Regions from separate parts of the Streptomyces sp. NPDC001315 genome, predicted to be linked through region 2. Evidence: riboswitches for the same ligand, from Rfam matches in the RefSeq annotation. Region 2 holds a riboswitch; the other holds the start of a gene.
What was found. A riboswitch is a leader RNA that binds a small molecule or an ion and turns the genes downstream of it on or off. The one in region 2 is predicted to bind cyclic di-AMP.
Positions count from the first base shown of each region.

Region 1: it holds a riboswitch for cyclic di-AMP, as region 2 does, so the genes downstream of both, ACFY16_RS22685 (transglycosylase family protein) here and ACFY16_RS38535 (C40 family peptidase) in region 2, are expected to answer to the same signal.

Region 1 covers NZ_JBIAWZ010000008.1:6,773-14,479, forward strand. Annotated here, with positions in the region: gene eno (phosphopyruvate hydratase) at 1-242, opposite strand, end outside; gene ACFY16_RS22685 (transglycosylase family protein) at 547-1,209, opposite strand; cyclic di-AMP (ydaO/yuaA leader) riboswitch at 1,214-1,382, opposite strand; gene ACFY16_RS22690 (transglycosylase family protein) at 1,581-2,588, opposite strand; gene ACFY16_RS22695 (transposase) at 2,784-3,338, opposite strand; gene ACFY16_RS22700 (cytochrome P450) at 3,240-4,481, shown strand; gene ACFY16_RS22705 (nucleoside triphosphate pyrophosphohydrolase) at 4,493-5,485, opposite strand; gene ACFY16_RS22710 (SurA N-terminal domain-containing protein) at 5,557-6,204, opposite strand; gene ACFY16_RS22715 (glycoside hydrolase domain-containing protein) at 6,346-7,173, opposite strand; gene ACFY16_RS22720 (protein kinase) at 7,324-7,707, opposite strand, start outside.
Region 2 covers NZ_JBIAWZ010000027.1:68,194-75,900, forward strand. Annotated here, with positions in the region: gene ACFY16_RS38525 (ATP-dependent Clp protease proteolytic subunit) at 1-571, shown strand, start outside; gene ACFY16_RS38530 (hypothetical protein) at 579-887, shown strand; cyclic di-AMP (ydaO/yuaA leader) riboswitch at 1,268-1,440, shown strand; gene ACFY16_RS38535 (C40 family peptidase) at 1,444-1,917, shown strand; gene ACFY16_RS38540 (ATP-binding protein) at 1,993-2,451, opposite strand; gene ACFY16_RS38545 (helix-turn-helix domain-containing protein) at 2,660-3,517, shown strand; gene ACFY16_RS38550 (DUF397 domain-containing protein) at 3,527-3,751, shown strand; gene ACFY16_RS38555 (8-amino-7-oxononanoate synthase) at 3,849-4,976, opposite strand; gene bioB (biotin synthase BioB) at 5,124-6,254, shown strand; gene ACFY16_RS38565 (adenosylmethionine--8-amino-7-oxononanoate transaminase) at 6,271-7,551, shown strand; gene bioD (dethiobiotin synthase) at 7,553-7,707, shown strand, end outside.

The sequences.
Region 1 (7,707 bases), on a different contig from region 2:
AGCTCCGGGCCGATCTGCTCGATGACGGCGAGGACGGCCTTCTCGACACCCTTGCCCTGGTAGCGGTTGGGGTCACCGTCGCGGAGCTCGATGGCCTCGAAGGCACCGGTGGAGGCGCCGGACGGGACGGCGGCACGACCCGTGCTGCCGTCGTCGAGGCCGACCTCGACCTCGACCGTGGGGTTGCCTCGGGAGTCCAGGATTTCCCGGGCTACGACGACGTCGATGGACGGCACGAGCATCTCCTTCTGGGATGTGACGCGGGTACGCGGGCCTGTGGTGGCCCCGCGAGACTGAGCCTAACCGGCTCCGGGCGATCAGCCAGCCGTTGACCGCCCCATGGACGGAACCGAGAGTAAATTGTTTCCGAACGGAACAAAGCCGGTTCGCGAAAAGAGCCGGATCGCAAAAAAGGCCCCGCTCCGGCGCGTACGGGGGAACACGCACCGGAGCGGGGAGCCCGTGGGGACGGGGGTGGCCCGCACGAGGCCTTCACTGCGGAAGGCACGGATGTGAGGCCGCTGTGGTTCAGCTACGAGCCGGGTGTCACTTCAGGTGCAGCTGCTGGCCCGGGTAGATGAAGTCGGCGTCGTCGACGATGTCCTTGTTCAGCTTGAACAGCTGCTGCCAGCCACCCTTGACGTCGTGCTTCTCGGCGATGGAGCTGAGGGTGTCGCCCTTGACGACCTTGTACTCGCCGTCGCCCTTCTTGACCTTCTCGCCGGTCGGGGTGGTGACGGTCTTCGTGGCGGCCGGGCGCTCGGTGGAGCGGGAGGCGGCCTGCGTGTCGGTCGAGCGGGTGGTGGTGCTCGGCGTGGCGGCGGCACCGTTGTAGGCGGCGTTGGACAGGCCCGTGCCGCAGGTCGGCCAGGCGCCCTTGCCCTGCGCGGCGAGGACCTTCTCGGCGACCGTGATCTGCTGGGCCTTGGAGGCCTTGTCGGCGGTGGCGGCGTACTGCGTGCCACCGTACGCGGCCCAGGTGGAGGCGGAGAACTGCAGGCCGCCGTAGAAGCCGTTGCCGGTGTTGATGGACCAGTTGCCGCCGGACTCGCACTGGGCGACGGTGTCCCACTCGGAGGCGGTGGCGGCGGAGGCGTTGCCGGCCGCCATCAGCGGGGCGGCGATGGCGACGCCGGTGACACCGGCGAGCGCGGCGACGCGGGTGGCCTTGAACGGACGACGGTGCTTGCCCTTGCTGGAAAACAGCATGGTTGGATCCCCTCACCGACGCCTGCGAGGTGAGCTGTCGGGTTCGGGCCGGTTGAGTTGCCCGGCCGCGTCCCTCACGGGACACGGCTTCACCCCAAGCCGGAACCAGCCTCAACTGCTGGGCCCGGCACTTACCTTGGGTCCCCCGCTCCTGCCTACGGCGCTTGACGCGACGACTGTTCCCGTGCGGCCGCTGGCAGGATTCGGCGTTGCGGCAGCCGGGGCTCGCAATGGCGAGCGGTCCTGACCGTAGGCAGGCGATCCGCCGTTTTTCAAAGACGATCAGGGCTTCTGAGACTCATCCCACACTTTCACCAAACCGGACATTTAACGGCGAACCGGGACGCCAACTCCCGCCGCCTTTCGCCCGTTTAGGCACCGACTTCCAGGGTCTGACCGGGGACGATGCGGCTCGGATCGGTACCGATCGTCTCTTTGTTCTCCTCGTAGAGCCCGCGCCATCCGCCGTCGAGGCCAAGGGAGTCGGCGATGGACACGAGACTGTCCCCGACACGGACGACGTACGAGCCGTCGGCGGCGTCGGCGGACGAGGCGTGCCGGCCTGCGGAGGAGGCGGTGCCGCCGGTGTCGGCCACTCCCTCGTCGGCACTGCCGCCGCGGTGACGGCCGGTACCGAGCGCGCCGGTGTCGACGAGGCTCGAAGAGCCGACGTATTGCTCGGAGTTGTCCGAGTCGTCACCCTTCGCCCCGTCGGCGGACGCGCTGTCCCCACCCCGTGAATCGCTCGCACCGGAACCCGAGTCCGAGCCGGAACCGGAGGATGTGTCTGATTTGGCGGAGTTGCCCGTGGTGTCCGCAGAAGTATGGGAAGAGGACGCTTCATCGGAGGGCCGGGCGGACGAGTCGGCGGAAGCCTCACCGGAGGACTCTTCGGGTGAGTCGGACAAGCCGTGCGAGTCGGATGATGCGGAGGAGTTGGAGGAGTTGGACTTTCCGTGCGAGGAGCCGTCCGCCACGCCCGTGTCGACGTTCGCCGACGCGGAGTCCTGGGAGAGCCCCGAGAGCAGTCCGCACGTGGACCAGACTTCGACCCCCTGGTCGGCGAGGATCTTCTCGGCGACGGCTATCTGCTGGGAGCGGCTGGCCAGGTCGGCTCTGGAGGCGTAGTCGAGACCGCCGTACTTCTCCCAGTCCGCCTGGCTCAGGTGGAGGCCGCCGTAGTACCCGTTACCGGTGTTGGCGCTCCATGAGCCGCCGGTCTCGCACTCGGCCACGTGGTCCCACGTGGTGCCCTCGGCCGCGCTCGCGCCACCGGCGCCGAGGAGCGGGATGGCGATGGCGGAGCCGGCCACTCCGGCCGCGACGAGGAGAGCCGGAGCCTGACGGGGGCGACGGTGACGACCGTTCCCGGAGAGCATACGGAGACCTTTCGCGCGACAGCGGTGACCGGCACGGCGGGTGTTGCTGGGCGCCGTGCTGATGGGTGAACGTATAGGCAGACGATCACTTGTCACAAGTTAATGCCGCGCGGATCACGTGAAGATCACAGAGTTGAGCGCATGTCACGTTTTGCACGGTGACCGGGACTCCACACCGACCAGCCTCCAGCCGGTTCATCGGCTCCGACGGGATCCACGCGTGATCTGAAGTAACGGAGCCCTTGCCTCGTGCTCAACCGGCGTGCCTCCGCCGGCGGCGTTCAGATGGCTCACCAGGACCGGCCAGAAGCCCTTCTTGAACCAGGTGTTCTGCCTGTCCTTGGCAAGTGCCCACGGGCCGTACCGTTCAGGGAGCTCATCCCACAGGCATCCCGTACGCAGCAGATGCAGGACGCCGTTCACCTGAGTCCGGACGTCCACAGCGCCGCGCGCGAACTGGCGCCGCTGGAAGAAGTCCGTCATCAATTGCTCAACAGCAGGCCACGCCGACTCGGGCACCTCCGCAGGAACCAGCGTCCCTGTCCGCTCGTGCCACTCCGTCACCTTGCACTTGACTCCCGATCGCTTCCGCACCTCTCCGAGTGGCTTCACCTTGATGTCCAGAAGAACGGCTCCCGCTACGGTCGTGTCGTGGACATCCCGAACACTGCCCCCGAACTCTTCACCTGGGAGTTCGCCACCGACCCGTACCCGGCCTATGCCTGGCTGCGGGAGCACGCCCCCGTCCATCGGACAAGGCTTCCCAGTGGAGTCGAGGCATGGCTGGTGACCCGCTATGCCGACGCGCGCCAGGCCCTCGCGGACGGGAGGTTGTCGAAGAATCCCGAGCACCATGCTGATGACGCTCACGGCAAGAGCAAGACTGGTATCCCGGGCGAGCGCAGCGCCAATCTCATGACGCACCTGCTCAATATCGATCCGCCGGACCACACCCGGCTGCGCCGCCTCGTCTCCAAAGCGTTCACCCCGCGCCGTGTAGCCGAATTCGCTCCCCGCGTACAGGAGTTGACGGACAGTCTCATCGACGGGTTCGCCGCCAATGGCAAGGCCGACCTCATCCACGACTTCGCCTTCCCCCTCCCCATCTACGCGATCTGCGACCTGCTCGGGGTCCCACGTGAGGATCAGGACGACTTCCGTGACTGGGCGGGGATGATGATCCGCCACGGCGGAGGCCCGCGCGGCGGTGTCGCTCGCTCCGTCAAGAAAATCCGCGGCTATCTCGCCGAACTCATCCACCGTAAGCGCAACGACCCCGGCGACGACCTGATCTCGGGCCTCATCCGCGCCTCCGACCACGGCGAGCACCTCACCGAGAACGAGGCCGCCGCCATGTGCTTTGTGCTCTTGTTCGCGGGTTTCGAGACGACCATCAACTTGATCGGCAACGGCGTGTACGCGCTCCTTCGCGCCCCTGAGCAGCGAACCCGCCTCCAGAAGTCGATCGAGCGTGGTGAACAGGGGCTGCTCGAAACCGGCATCGAAGAGCTACTCCGCTACGACGGCCCCGTGGAACTCGCCACGTGGCGCTTCGCCACCGAAACTCTCACCATCGGCGGGCAGCACATCGCTGCGGGCGACCCGGTGCTGGTCGTGCTCGCCGCTGCGGACCGCGACCCCGCGCGTTTCGCCGAGCCGGACAGGCTCGACCTTTCCCGCCAGGACAACCAGCACCTCGGATACGGCCATGGCATCCACTACTGCCTCGGTGCGCCTCTGGCCCGCCTCGAAGGCCGCACCGCCCTCGAGACACTGCTGCGCCGACTCCCGGACCTCCGCCTTGCGGCCGACCCTGTCAACCTGCGCTGGCGGGGCGGGCTGATCATGCGTGGGCTACGAGAACTTCCCGTGGAGTTCACTACGCCCGGGTGAAGTCGACTCTGTCAGCCCTCCTCCTCAGTCGCCGTCGTTGTCTCCGTCCCCCGGATCGCGTCCCGATAAGCCCGTGCCGCCGCTCTCAGCGCGGCCTCCGGGTCCACGCCGTCCGACTCGGCGCGGGCCGCCAGTGCCAGCAGCTCGTAGCCGATGCCCTCGGCCCGCGGAAGTGGGACGTCCAGGCCGGCCGTGCGGACGCGGGAGGCCAGCTTGGCGGCGAGGGCGAGGCCGGGCTGGTGCAGGGGGATGCCCTCGGTGACGGAGGTGCGCCGCTTCTCCTGGGCCTTCGTGCGCAGCCAGTGCTCCTTGACCTCCTCGGGGGTGGAGGCGGTCTCGTCGCCGAAGACGTGCGGGTGGCGGTGGATGAGCTTGGTGACGATGCCGGCGGCCACGTCGTCGATGGAGAAGGGGGCCTGCGGATCCTCTTCTGCGATGCGGGCGTGGAAGACGACCTGGAGGAGGACGTCGCCGAGTTCCTCGCGCAGCTCGTCCCGGTCGCCGTCCTCGATCGCCTCGACGAGCTCGTACGCCTCCTCGATGCCGTACTTGGCCAGGCCCTTGTGGGTCTGCCGGGACGACCACGGGCACTCGACGCGGATGCGGTCCATGACCTGTACGAGGTCGAGGAGGCGGGCGCCCGGGAGGTCGTAGGAGGCGGGGAGCAGCTCCAGCTCCGGCATCGCCACGCGGCCGGAGCCGGCGAGGCGGGCGAGGCCGTCCGTCAGGGCCGGTTCGCCCTCGCCGGTCGCCACGACCACCACCGTGCGCCCGCCGGCGCAGGCGTCGACCAGCTCCTCGGCGGCCGGGGACGCCTCGTCGACGGCTATCCCCGCCTCGCGCAGATACGGCAGCTGCGGGTGTGCTCCGTCCGCGCACAGCACGCGGTCGGCCGCGCGCAGCGCCTGCCAGGCGGGCCAGGACAGCAGGCCCGGGGCGACGCGGTGGCTGGTGGTGAGCAGGACGATGCGGCCGGTGGCGGCTTCGGGGCTGGGTGTGTTCACGCTTCGAACGTAACGCACGGCGCCGACAGCCCCAGGAGTTATCCACAGGCCGAGCGGTGACGGCGTACCCGCTACGCCGTCTGCTGCGACCCCGCCGCCGTGACCTCCCGTACCCACGGCGTCTTCGCGTCGACGAGGCTCACCTTCTGGACGTCCCAGCTGCCGTAGCGCGGGTTGAGGTTCACGTGGAGATCCTTGGACGCCTCGGACAGGGCCTTCCAGAAGGCGGGCTGGTCGGTGGCGGTACCGAGGTGGGTGGCGAGCTTCTGGGCCTCCAGCTGGAGGCGGAGGTTGTCGTCGAGGCGGGCCGGCGGGATGTTGTACTGCTGCAGCCAGGCCGCCTCCAGCCCCTTGGCGCCGCCCGCCTGCTGCTCCAGGCCGGCCCGCATCCGCTGGACCTCGTTGCGGGTGACGCCGACGCCGGCGTCCTGGGCGGCCCGCCGGAGCACCCGGTCCAGGACCATCCCCTGCAGGGTGTCGCGGGTGAGGTTGCCGGAGGTGGCGATGGCACGCGCGTACTGCGCGTCGTCCGGCACGGCCGTGCGCTGCGCCGAGCGCACCTCCTGCACCCTGCTCTCCAGCTGCGAGACGGTGATGCGCTCACTGCCGACGACGGCCGCGGCGCCGGGATGCGCATCGTTTCCGCAGGCGGTGAGGAAGGGGGCCGCGGTGGCGATCGCGGCGGAGAGGACGAGCGCGGTGCGACGGCGGCGGTGCAAGGGAACCTCCCGAGGAGATTGTGCGACGGTGCACAAAGTCTTGCGGTGATCGATGGTAGGCAGTGGTCAGGCTCTGGCCAACCCATTCGACCAACGATTCGCAAGCGCTTCGGGCACCGCCGCGCCGCCCGGCGGGAACCGTCAGCCCGTGATGGCCACCGGCCCGTCCCACGCGTCCCGGTCCACGGTGATCGTGTAACCGCCGATGGTCTCCTTGCTGTTGACCATGTACTGGTGGCCCCGGCTGTGGTTGGTGAACTGGGTCGAGCCGAACGGCCAGTCGGCGGTGGTGGTGTTCTGCTTGTCCCACAGCGCGTACCAGAGGTTGCCCGGCAGGTCCGTCTTGTTGGTGGCGGTGGCGATCGCCTTCGCGCTGGAGCTGGTGAAGCCGTAGTAGCCGCTGCGGTACGTCTTGGCGCGCAGGGCCTTGTCGAAGGCGCGCACGTACGTCAGCACGGCGTCGTTGCACGCCTTGTTCGTGATGTCGTACGACTCCATGTCGAGGTAGACCGGGCTGCCGGCCTTCATCCCGAGCGCGGAGGCCTTGGCGACCGCGTCGGCGGCGTCGCTCGCGCCGAGGGAGGCGGCGGTGGAGGCGCTGATCTTCTCGGGGCTGGAGCCGGTCTGGCAGGGCGGCTGGGCGCCCACGTAGATCGGGATGAGTTTCCAGCCGACGGTGCTGACGGACTTCACCCAGGACGCGGTGAGGTTGGGCTGGGAGCAGCCACGGTTCTTGCCGCCGATGTAGACGGCGGCGGCGCCGTAGAAGCCGGTGTGCCAGGCCTTCATCGCGGAGAGGGAGGGCGCGGCGCAGGTGTCGAACGCGCGGCCCGTGTACGTCTTCTGGGCGGGCCAGGTCGTGGCGGCCATCGACGTCTGCGCGGCGATGCCGGCCCCGGCGACGACGGCGGCTCCGGCCACCCCCCACGTGATGTATCTGCGCTTCTTCGACTGACGATGGCTGGACATGTGTGACCCCACCCCTGGTTCTGCGATGTGCGATACGCGGTAACGGGCGCGCGTGGCGCGAAACGGATCGCAACCTAACCGGCTGCGCTCCCCTGTTCGGGAAAAACGGCCCCTCGAAGATCACAAGAGTCTCTCAGGGAACAGCAAAAACTAGCCGCGCACCTGCCCCAGCCACTGCAGCGTCCGACGGATCTCGGCCGCGAGCGGGTGTCCGGGGCCCTGCATCCGCTCCACGTCGTGCAGCAGCCGGGCCAGCGTGTCGTGGGCGGCGGCGCGGTCGCCGAGCGCCAGCAGCAGGTGGCCGATGCGGCGGCGGACGTCGAAGGAGAGCTCCGGGTCGCCGGCGACGTACTGGTTCTCGTAGTACGGCAGCAGCGCGCGGTACTCGGCGAGCGCCGCCGCCGGTTCGCCCAGTTGCTCCAGGCACTGGGCGGCCTCGTAGCGGTAGCGCAGGGACTGCGGGTCGGCCTGGCCGGCCTCGGCGGCGCGTTCGTCGGCGAGGCGGCGCAGTTCGGGCAGCGCGCGCCGGTACTG
Region 2 (7,707 bases):
GACGCTGGATCCGTACTCGAAGCTGCTGGAAGGACGGATCGTCTTCCTGGGGACACCGATCGACGACACCTCGGCGAACGACGTGATCGCGCAGTTCATGCATCTGGAGCACCAGGAGCCGGACCGGGAGATCTCGCTGTACATCAGCTCCCCCGGCGGCTCGTTCAACGCCATGACCGCGATCTACGACACGATGCGGTACGTCAGCTGCGACGTGGAGACGTTCTGCATGGGTCAGGCCGGATCGTCCGCCGCGGTGCTGCTGGCCGCGGGTGCTCCGGGCAGGCGGTACGCGCTGCCGGGTGCGCGCGTGGTGCTCCGTCAGCCGGCGCTGCCCGAACCGGTCGAGGGGCAGGCCGGCGACCTCGCCATCCAGGCGGAGGAGTTGGCGCGCACCAGGGCCTTGCTGGAGGAGATGCTCGTACGGCATACGGGACGCAGTCCGCAGCAGGTGAGTGCCGACATCGAGCGGGACAAGGTCCTGGACGCGCCGGGAGCGCTGGAGTTCGGCCTGGTGGACCGCGTCATCGACGGCCGCAAGGCCTCGCGCACCACGCCCGGCGCGAGGTGAGCCGGGGATGCTGCCACCGGAACTCCCGCCGCTGCCCGCCCTGACACGGGCCGAGGGCGAGTTGATCGACCGTTACCTGGAGGTGGTCGACCTGCTCGGCCGCATCAACCCGGCGTATCACGGGGACACGTACCGCGGACTGCGCGCCGCCCAGGCGCTGGTGGGGAAGGCGGCCGCGCTGCGCGACGCGCTGGCCCTGATGCACCAGCGGGGCGAGGCCGAACTGCACGCGCCCACGCTCGCGCGGGCGCTGCGCGTCCTGGACGGGGAGCGGCGCACGGCACGCGTCATCGTGCCGTCACGCTCCGACAGTTGACGCACGCCCAGCCGGTCCGGGTGTTCCGTCCCGCGTGCGGAGTGTCCGGGACGGAGTTGAAACGGACCAAATGGTGTACCCCCTGTTGGCGTAGGTGTGCGTCCTTTTCTCGGACCGTTGCGGTTGCGCAACGCGCGTGGCTCCGGAGCGGGATGAGGTGCTCCGGTGCTGGTCCGGGGCTCGTCGGCCCCCTGGACAGTCGATCGAACATGGGGCTGTCCACCCGAACGGGTGAGTGGTGAGCAACAACACAAACCCACGGTTCCGTTGGGATTTTCGGACACCTGTGAGTGAAGATCCCAATCTGACGACAAGCCCCCGCCACAGCGGCGGGGCGGTCCGGGCGGACGCCGAGTCCTGCCGCTGTCCCGGACGACCGGTCGACGGAAGTGCATCGGCAGGAGTGGAGGACCCAAGCACGACGGGTTCGCCGGAACGGCCAAGCCATGGCCGGGCCGAGCAGCCCTTGGGGTGAAGCCGCGCGACGCGGCCGGGCAACTTCGCCAGCCCGAATCCGACAGGTCATCCTTCACAGGCGGCTGACGAAGGGTTGCGCATGACTGCGCTCAATCGTGTCCCGTCGCTGATGGCCCGGGCCGGTACGGCCTCGGCACTCACCATTGCCGCCGTGGGCGGCTCGATCGTGGCCCCGGGCTTCACCTCCGAGGCGGCGGCCGCCACAACCGCGACGAAGGCACTCCAGATCGCGGCCTCCAAGAAGGGCTCCCCGTACCAGTACGGCGCCACGGGGCCGCGCAGGTTCGACTGCTCCGGGCTCACGCTGTACTCGTTCAAGAAGGCGGGCAAGAAGCTGCCCCGCACGGCGGCCCAGCAGTACAACAAGACCCACCACATCTCGGCCAGGAGCCGCAAGCCAGGCGACCTCGTGTTCTTCCACTCGGGCTCCAGCGTCTACCACGTCGGCATCTATGCCGGGAAGGGAAAGATCTGGCATGCCCCGAAGACCGGGGATGTGGTGAGGCTGCAGAAGCTCTGGACGACGAGCGTCTGGTACGGCAGGGTCAGTTGACCCGCCCGGTGCGGTGGCGGCGTCCTGACGCGCCGCCGCCGCGCCGGGGTCATTCCCGTGAAAAGGACTGGGTCCTCAAGGTTCCTGCTGCCCCGCGGCCGGCACCGGCTCGGCCGGGATCGTCCACGGGAGTTCGATGAAGACCGTCTTGCCCCCCTCGTGGGTGGGGCGGACGCGCAGCCTGCCGCCGCACTCCGCGATCAGCCAGCGGATGATCACCATTCCCCGGCCGTTGTCCTGCTGGACGGCGGCCGGCAGTCGTTTGGGGAAGCGTGGGTGGCTGTCGGTGACGCCGATGCGCAGATGCTCGTCACGGTCGAGGGTGAGGTCCACCGTGAAGGTGGGTGACTGCCCCAGAGTGTGCTGTACGGCGTTGGTGGCGAGTTCGGAGACGATCAGCCGGATGGTGTCGGCCGCATCCGTGTCCGCCGGCAGGCCCCACTCCGCGAGAGCGCTCGCCACGAAGGTGCGGGCAGCGGCGACCGAGGCGGGATCGCTCGGCAGAGTGACGGATGCTTCCAGATGGTCTGCCATGGCGACGTCGTCCCTTCCCGCGGGACCGCAGTCCGACAAGGAGCGGATTCGAGTACGGTCCCGGACTGGTGCTTCTTCGCCAGACTGCCATTACCCGGCCGGCCACGGTGGCGATCCACCAAGATGTGCATATATCTGTCGCTCGAAGCGGTGAACTCTGCGACGGCAGACCGTATTTGGGCGGCTCGGAAGGAGTAAGGAGTTTCCCATGCAGTACGGTCCCGCGGTGCGCCGCCGGAAACTGGGCGCCGAGCTGCGCGCTCTGCGCGCCCGCACAGGGCTCACCAGTGGTGAGGCGGCCCGGCTGGTGGGCTGGCACCAGTCGAAGGTGAGCCGGATCGAGACCGGCGCCAGCGGGGTGAAACCGGCCGATGTGCGGTTACTCCTGGACGCCTACGGTGTCGCCGACGCCCAGCTGCGGGAGTTGCTGCTGGTGCTGGCGGGGTCCCACGACGGCGGCCGGGACCACTGGTGGCACGCGTACCGTGGTGTGCTGCCGCCCACCTACCGGGATTTCATCAGCCTGGAGTCGCAGGCGAGCGCGATGCGCACACTGGAGACGTCGGTGGTCCCGGGGCTGTTGCAGACGCCCGAGTACGCCCGCGCGGTGACGCGGGCGGCCGTGGAGGGGCTGGAGGAGGAGCGGCTTGACGCGCTGGTGGAGGTGCGGCTGGCCAGGCAGGACGTGCTGCGCGCGCAGCCGCCGCTGGAACTGACCGCGGTCCTGGACGAGGCGGTGCTGCGGCGGGAGGTCGGCGGGCCCGACGTGATGGCGCGACAGCTGCGGCGGCTGGTGGAGGCGGGGCGTCTGGCCCAAGTGCGGCTCCAGGTGCTGCCGTTCAGCGCGGGAGCACACATCGGCATCACCGGACCTTTCGTTATCTTGTCATTTCCGAGCACTTCTGATCTGGATGTGGTTGTTCTCGACCATATGACGAGTAGCCTCTACCTCGAACGGAAAGAAGACCTCCAGGCCTACTCGGAGGCCTTCAACACCCTTCAGATCCACGCCCTTTCACCCGAGGACTCGTTGGATTTCATCGCCGGGATAGGTGACGGCGCGTAAGGAGGCACCATGACTGCACTGCCTCGGAACGTACCTTCCACTACTCATCTGCACGATGCGCGATGGCTGCGCAGCAGCTACAGCACGGGAGCGAACAACTGCGTGGAGACGGCCCGGCCGGCCTCGGGGCCATGGGCCGGACTGCTCGCCGTACGCGACTCCAAGGACCCGGCCGGCCCCGCGCTGCTCTTCTCCCCCGAGAGCTGGGCGGAATTCACGGCCGCGTTCCACTGATTCCGGTCATGTCCGGACCGTTCTGATCAGTTCAAAGCAGCAGCGATCAGCGCTGATCGATGACGAATCGTGCGACACACGGCCGTGTCACGCCGACTCATGGTCGTGTCTCGCCGATCACCCGTACCGCGCGTTCGACCTGGGCCTCGGAGAGGTCCGCGCGAGCGGTCAGTCGCAGCCGCGAGATGCCGTCGGGCACGGAAGGAGGACGGAAGCAGCCCACGGCGACACCCGCCGCACGGCAGTCGGCCGCCCACCGCACGGCCCCCTCCGGGGACGGCGCCCGCACGGAGACGACCGCGGCGTCCGGCCGTACCGCCTCCAGACCCGCGGCGGTCAGACGTGCGTGCAGCTCGCCCGCCACCGTGCGGGCCCGCGCCGCCCGCTCCGGCTCGCGGCGCAGCAGCCGCAGGGCCGACAGGGCCGCGCCCGCCGCCGCGGGGGCGAGGCCCGTGTCGAAGATGAACGTGCGGGCCGCGTTGACCAGGTGGTCGATCACCCCGACGGGACCGAGCACTGCTCCGCCCTGGCTGCCCAGCGACTTGGACAGGGTGACCGTCACGACGACGTCCGGGGCGCCCGCGAGCCCTGCCGCGTAAGGAGCACCACGGCCGCCGTCGCCCAGCACGCCAAGGCCGTGGGCGTCGTCGACGACCACCCCGGCGCCGTGCTCCCGGCATGCCTGCGCGAGTCCGGCCAGCGGCGCGGCGTCGCCGTCGACCGAGAAGACCGTGTCGGAGACGGCGACGGCGGGCCCGGCGTGTGTCTGGAGCGCCTTGCGCACGGCGTCCGGTTCGGCGTGCGCGACGACCTGTGTGGTGCCGCGGGCCAGCCGGCAGCCGTCGATCAGCGAGGCGTGGTTGCCCGCGTCGGAGACGATCAGCGACCCGTGCGGGGCCAGCGCGGTGACCGCCGCGAGGTTGGCCGCGTAGCCGGAGGAGAAGACCAGTGCCGCCTCGAAGCCGCAGAAGGCGGCCAGCTCCCGTTCGAGCTCGGTGTGCAGCTCGGTGGTGCCGGTGACGAGCCGGGAGCCGGTGGCACCACCGCCCCAGGTCCGCGCCGCGCGGGCCGCGCCCTCGGCGATCTCGGGGTGGCGGGCCAGGCCCAGGTAGTCGTTGCTCGCGAGGTCGAGGAGCGGCGAGTCGGCGGGGCGCGGGCGCAACGTCCGTACGAGCCCGGCGTGGCGGCGCAGTTCCGCCTGCTCGTCGATCCAGCCGAACGCCATGGGTCCTCCGCGGGATTTGTAGGCAGTGGACAGACACTAGCGGGACGATCAGCAGGCCAGGATGTGGCAATCCACACACCACGAAGTGCCTCTGTTGTACGAACTCTCCTTGGCCCGGAGCACGTCCTTACGACAGGATCGGCTCCCATGGACCTGCTGAACACGCTGGTGGACAAGGGACTGCGGCGCGAGCTGCCGAGCCGCGAGGAAGCGCTCGCCGTACTCGCCACCTCCGACGACGATCTGCTCGATGTGGTGGCCGCGGCCGGCAAGGTGCGCCGGCAGTGGTTCGGCCGACGCGTGAAACTCAACTACCTCGTCAACCTGAAGTCCGGACTGTGTCCCGAGGACTGCTCCTACTGCTCCCAGCGACTCGGCTCCAAGGCCGAGATCCTGAAGTACACCTGGCTCAAGCCGGACGAGGCGTCCCAGGCCGCGGCGGCCGGACTCGCCGGTGGGGCCAAGCGGGTCTGTCTGGTGGCCAGCGGCCGCGGTCCGACCGACCGGGACGTGGACCGGGTCTCGGACACCATCAAGGCGATCAAGGACCAGAACGAGGGCGTCGAGGTGTGCGCCTGCCTCGGCCTGCTCTCCGACGGCCAGGCGGAGCGGCTGCGCGAGGCGGGCGCGGACGCGTACAACCACAACCTCAACACCTCCGAGGGGACGTACGCGGACATCACGACCACGCACACCTACGCCGACCGCGTCGACACCGTACAGAAGGCGCACGCGGCGGGCCTGTCGGCCTGCTCGGGGCTGATCGCCGGCATGGGCGAGAGCGACGAGGACCTGGTGGACGTGGTCTTCTCACTGCGTGAGCTGGACCCGGACTCCGTTCCGGTGAACTTCCTGATCCCGTTCGAGGGCACGCCGCTGGCCAAGGAGTGGAACCTCACCCCGCAGCGCTGTCTGCGGATCCTGGCGATGGTGCGGTTCGTCTGCCCGGACGTCGAGGTGCGCATCGCGGGCGGCCGCGAGGTCCATCTCCGTACGATGCAGCCGCTCGCCCTGCACCTGGCCAACTCGATCTTCCTCGGTGACTACCTCACCAGCGAGGGCCAGGCGGGCAAGGCCGACCTGGAGATGATCGCGGACGCCGGTTTCGAGGTGGAGGGCGCCGACCGGGTGACGCTGCCCGAGCACCGGGCGGGCGGCTGCCACGGGGGTGAGAGCGTCTGCGGTTCCACCTCCGCGCCGCAGGTCAACGAGGCCCGTCCGGACCTCGTCGCGGTACGCCGCCGGGGCGCCGGTACGGATCTCGCGCCCAATGCCTGACCCGAAGCGGGCCTCGATGCCTGCTCTGAGCGTGCCCGAGTTGCTGGACCTCGACCGGCGGCATGTCTGGCATCCGTACGGCCCGATGCCGGGCCGTCAGGAGCCGCTGGTCGTGAAGTCGGCCGGCGGGGTGCGGCTGACCCTGGCGGACGGCTCGGGCGAACTGGTCGACGGCATGTCGTCCTGGTGGTCCGCGATCCACGGCTACAACCACCCGGTGCTGAACGAGGCCGCGCACGAGCAGCTGTCGCGCATGAGCCACGTGATGTTCGGCGGGCTCACGCACGAGCCCGCCGTGCGGCTGGCGAAGCTCCTCGTCGACATCACGCCGGCCGGCCTGGAGCATGTCTTTCTCGCCGACTCGGGATCCGTGTCGGTCGAGGTCGCGGTCAAGATGTGTCTGCAGTACTGGCGTTCGCTGGGCCGCCCCGAGAAGCGGCGGTTGCTGACCTGGCGCGGCGGCTACCACGGCGACACCTGGCAGCCGATGTCGGTGTGCGACCCCGAGGGCGGGATGCACGAGCTGTGGGCCGGCGTGCTGCCGCGCCAGGTGTTCACGGACGCGCCACCGACGGAGTACGACGAGTCGTACGCCGACCGGCTGCGCGCGGCGATCGAACAGCACGCGGGAGAACTGGCCGCGGTGGTCGTCGAGCCGGTGGTGCAGGGCGCGGGCGGGATGCGGTTCCACTCCCCCGCCTATCTGCGGGTGCTGCGCGAGGCGTGCGACGCACACGACGTGCTGCTGGTGTTCGACGAGATCGCGACCGGTTTCGGTCGCACGGGCGCGTTGTTCGCGGCGGAGCACGCGGCGGTGACGCCGGACGTGATGTGCGTGGGAAAGGCGCTGACCGGCGGCTATATGACCCTGGCGGCGACGCTGTGCACCGCGCGGGTGGCCGACGGGATCTCGCGGGGCGAGGTGCCGGTGCTCGCGCACGGTCCCACGTTCATGGGCAATCCGCTGGCGGCGGCCGTGGCCTGCGCCTCGATCGAACTGCTGCTCGGCCAGAACTGGCGAGCGGAGGTCGAGCGGATCGAGGCGGGACTGCGGGAGGGGTTGGAGCCGGCTTCCGCGCTGCCCGGGGTGAAGGACGTCCGCGTCCTCGGTGCCATCGGGGTGGTCCAGCTCGACCACGCGGTGGACATGGCGGCGGCCACTCGGGCGGCGGTGCGCGAGGGCGTGTGGCTGCGGCCGTTCCGCGACCTGGTCTACACGATGCCGCCGTATGTCACGGGCGACGAGGACGTGGCACGGATCGCGCGCGCGGTGTGCGCCGCGGCGCGGGAGGGATGACATGCCGGTACTGGTGATCACGGGCACGGGCACGGAGGTCGGCAAGACCGTCGCGACGGCGGCGATCGCCGCGGCGGCGGTCGCGGCCGGCCGCTCGGTGGCCGTACTGAAGGCCGCGCAGACGGGTGTACGGCCGGACGAGCCGGGCGACGCCGA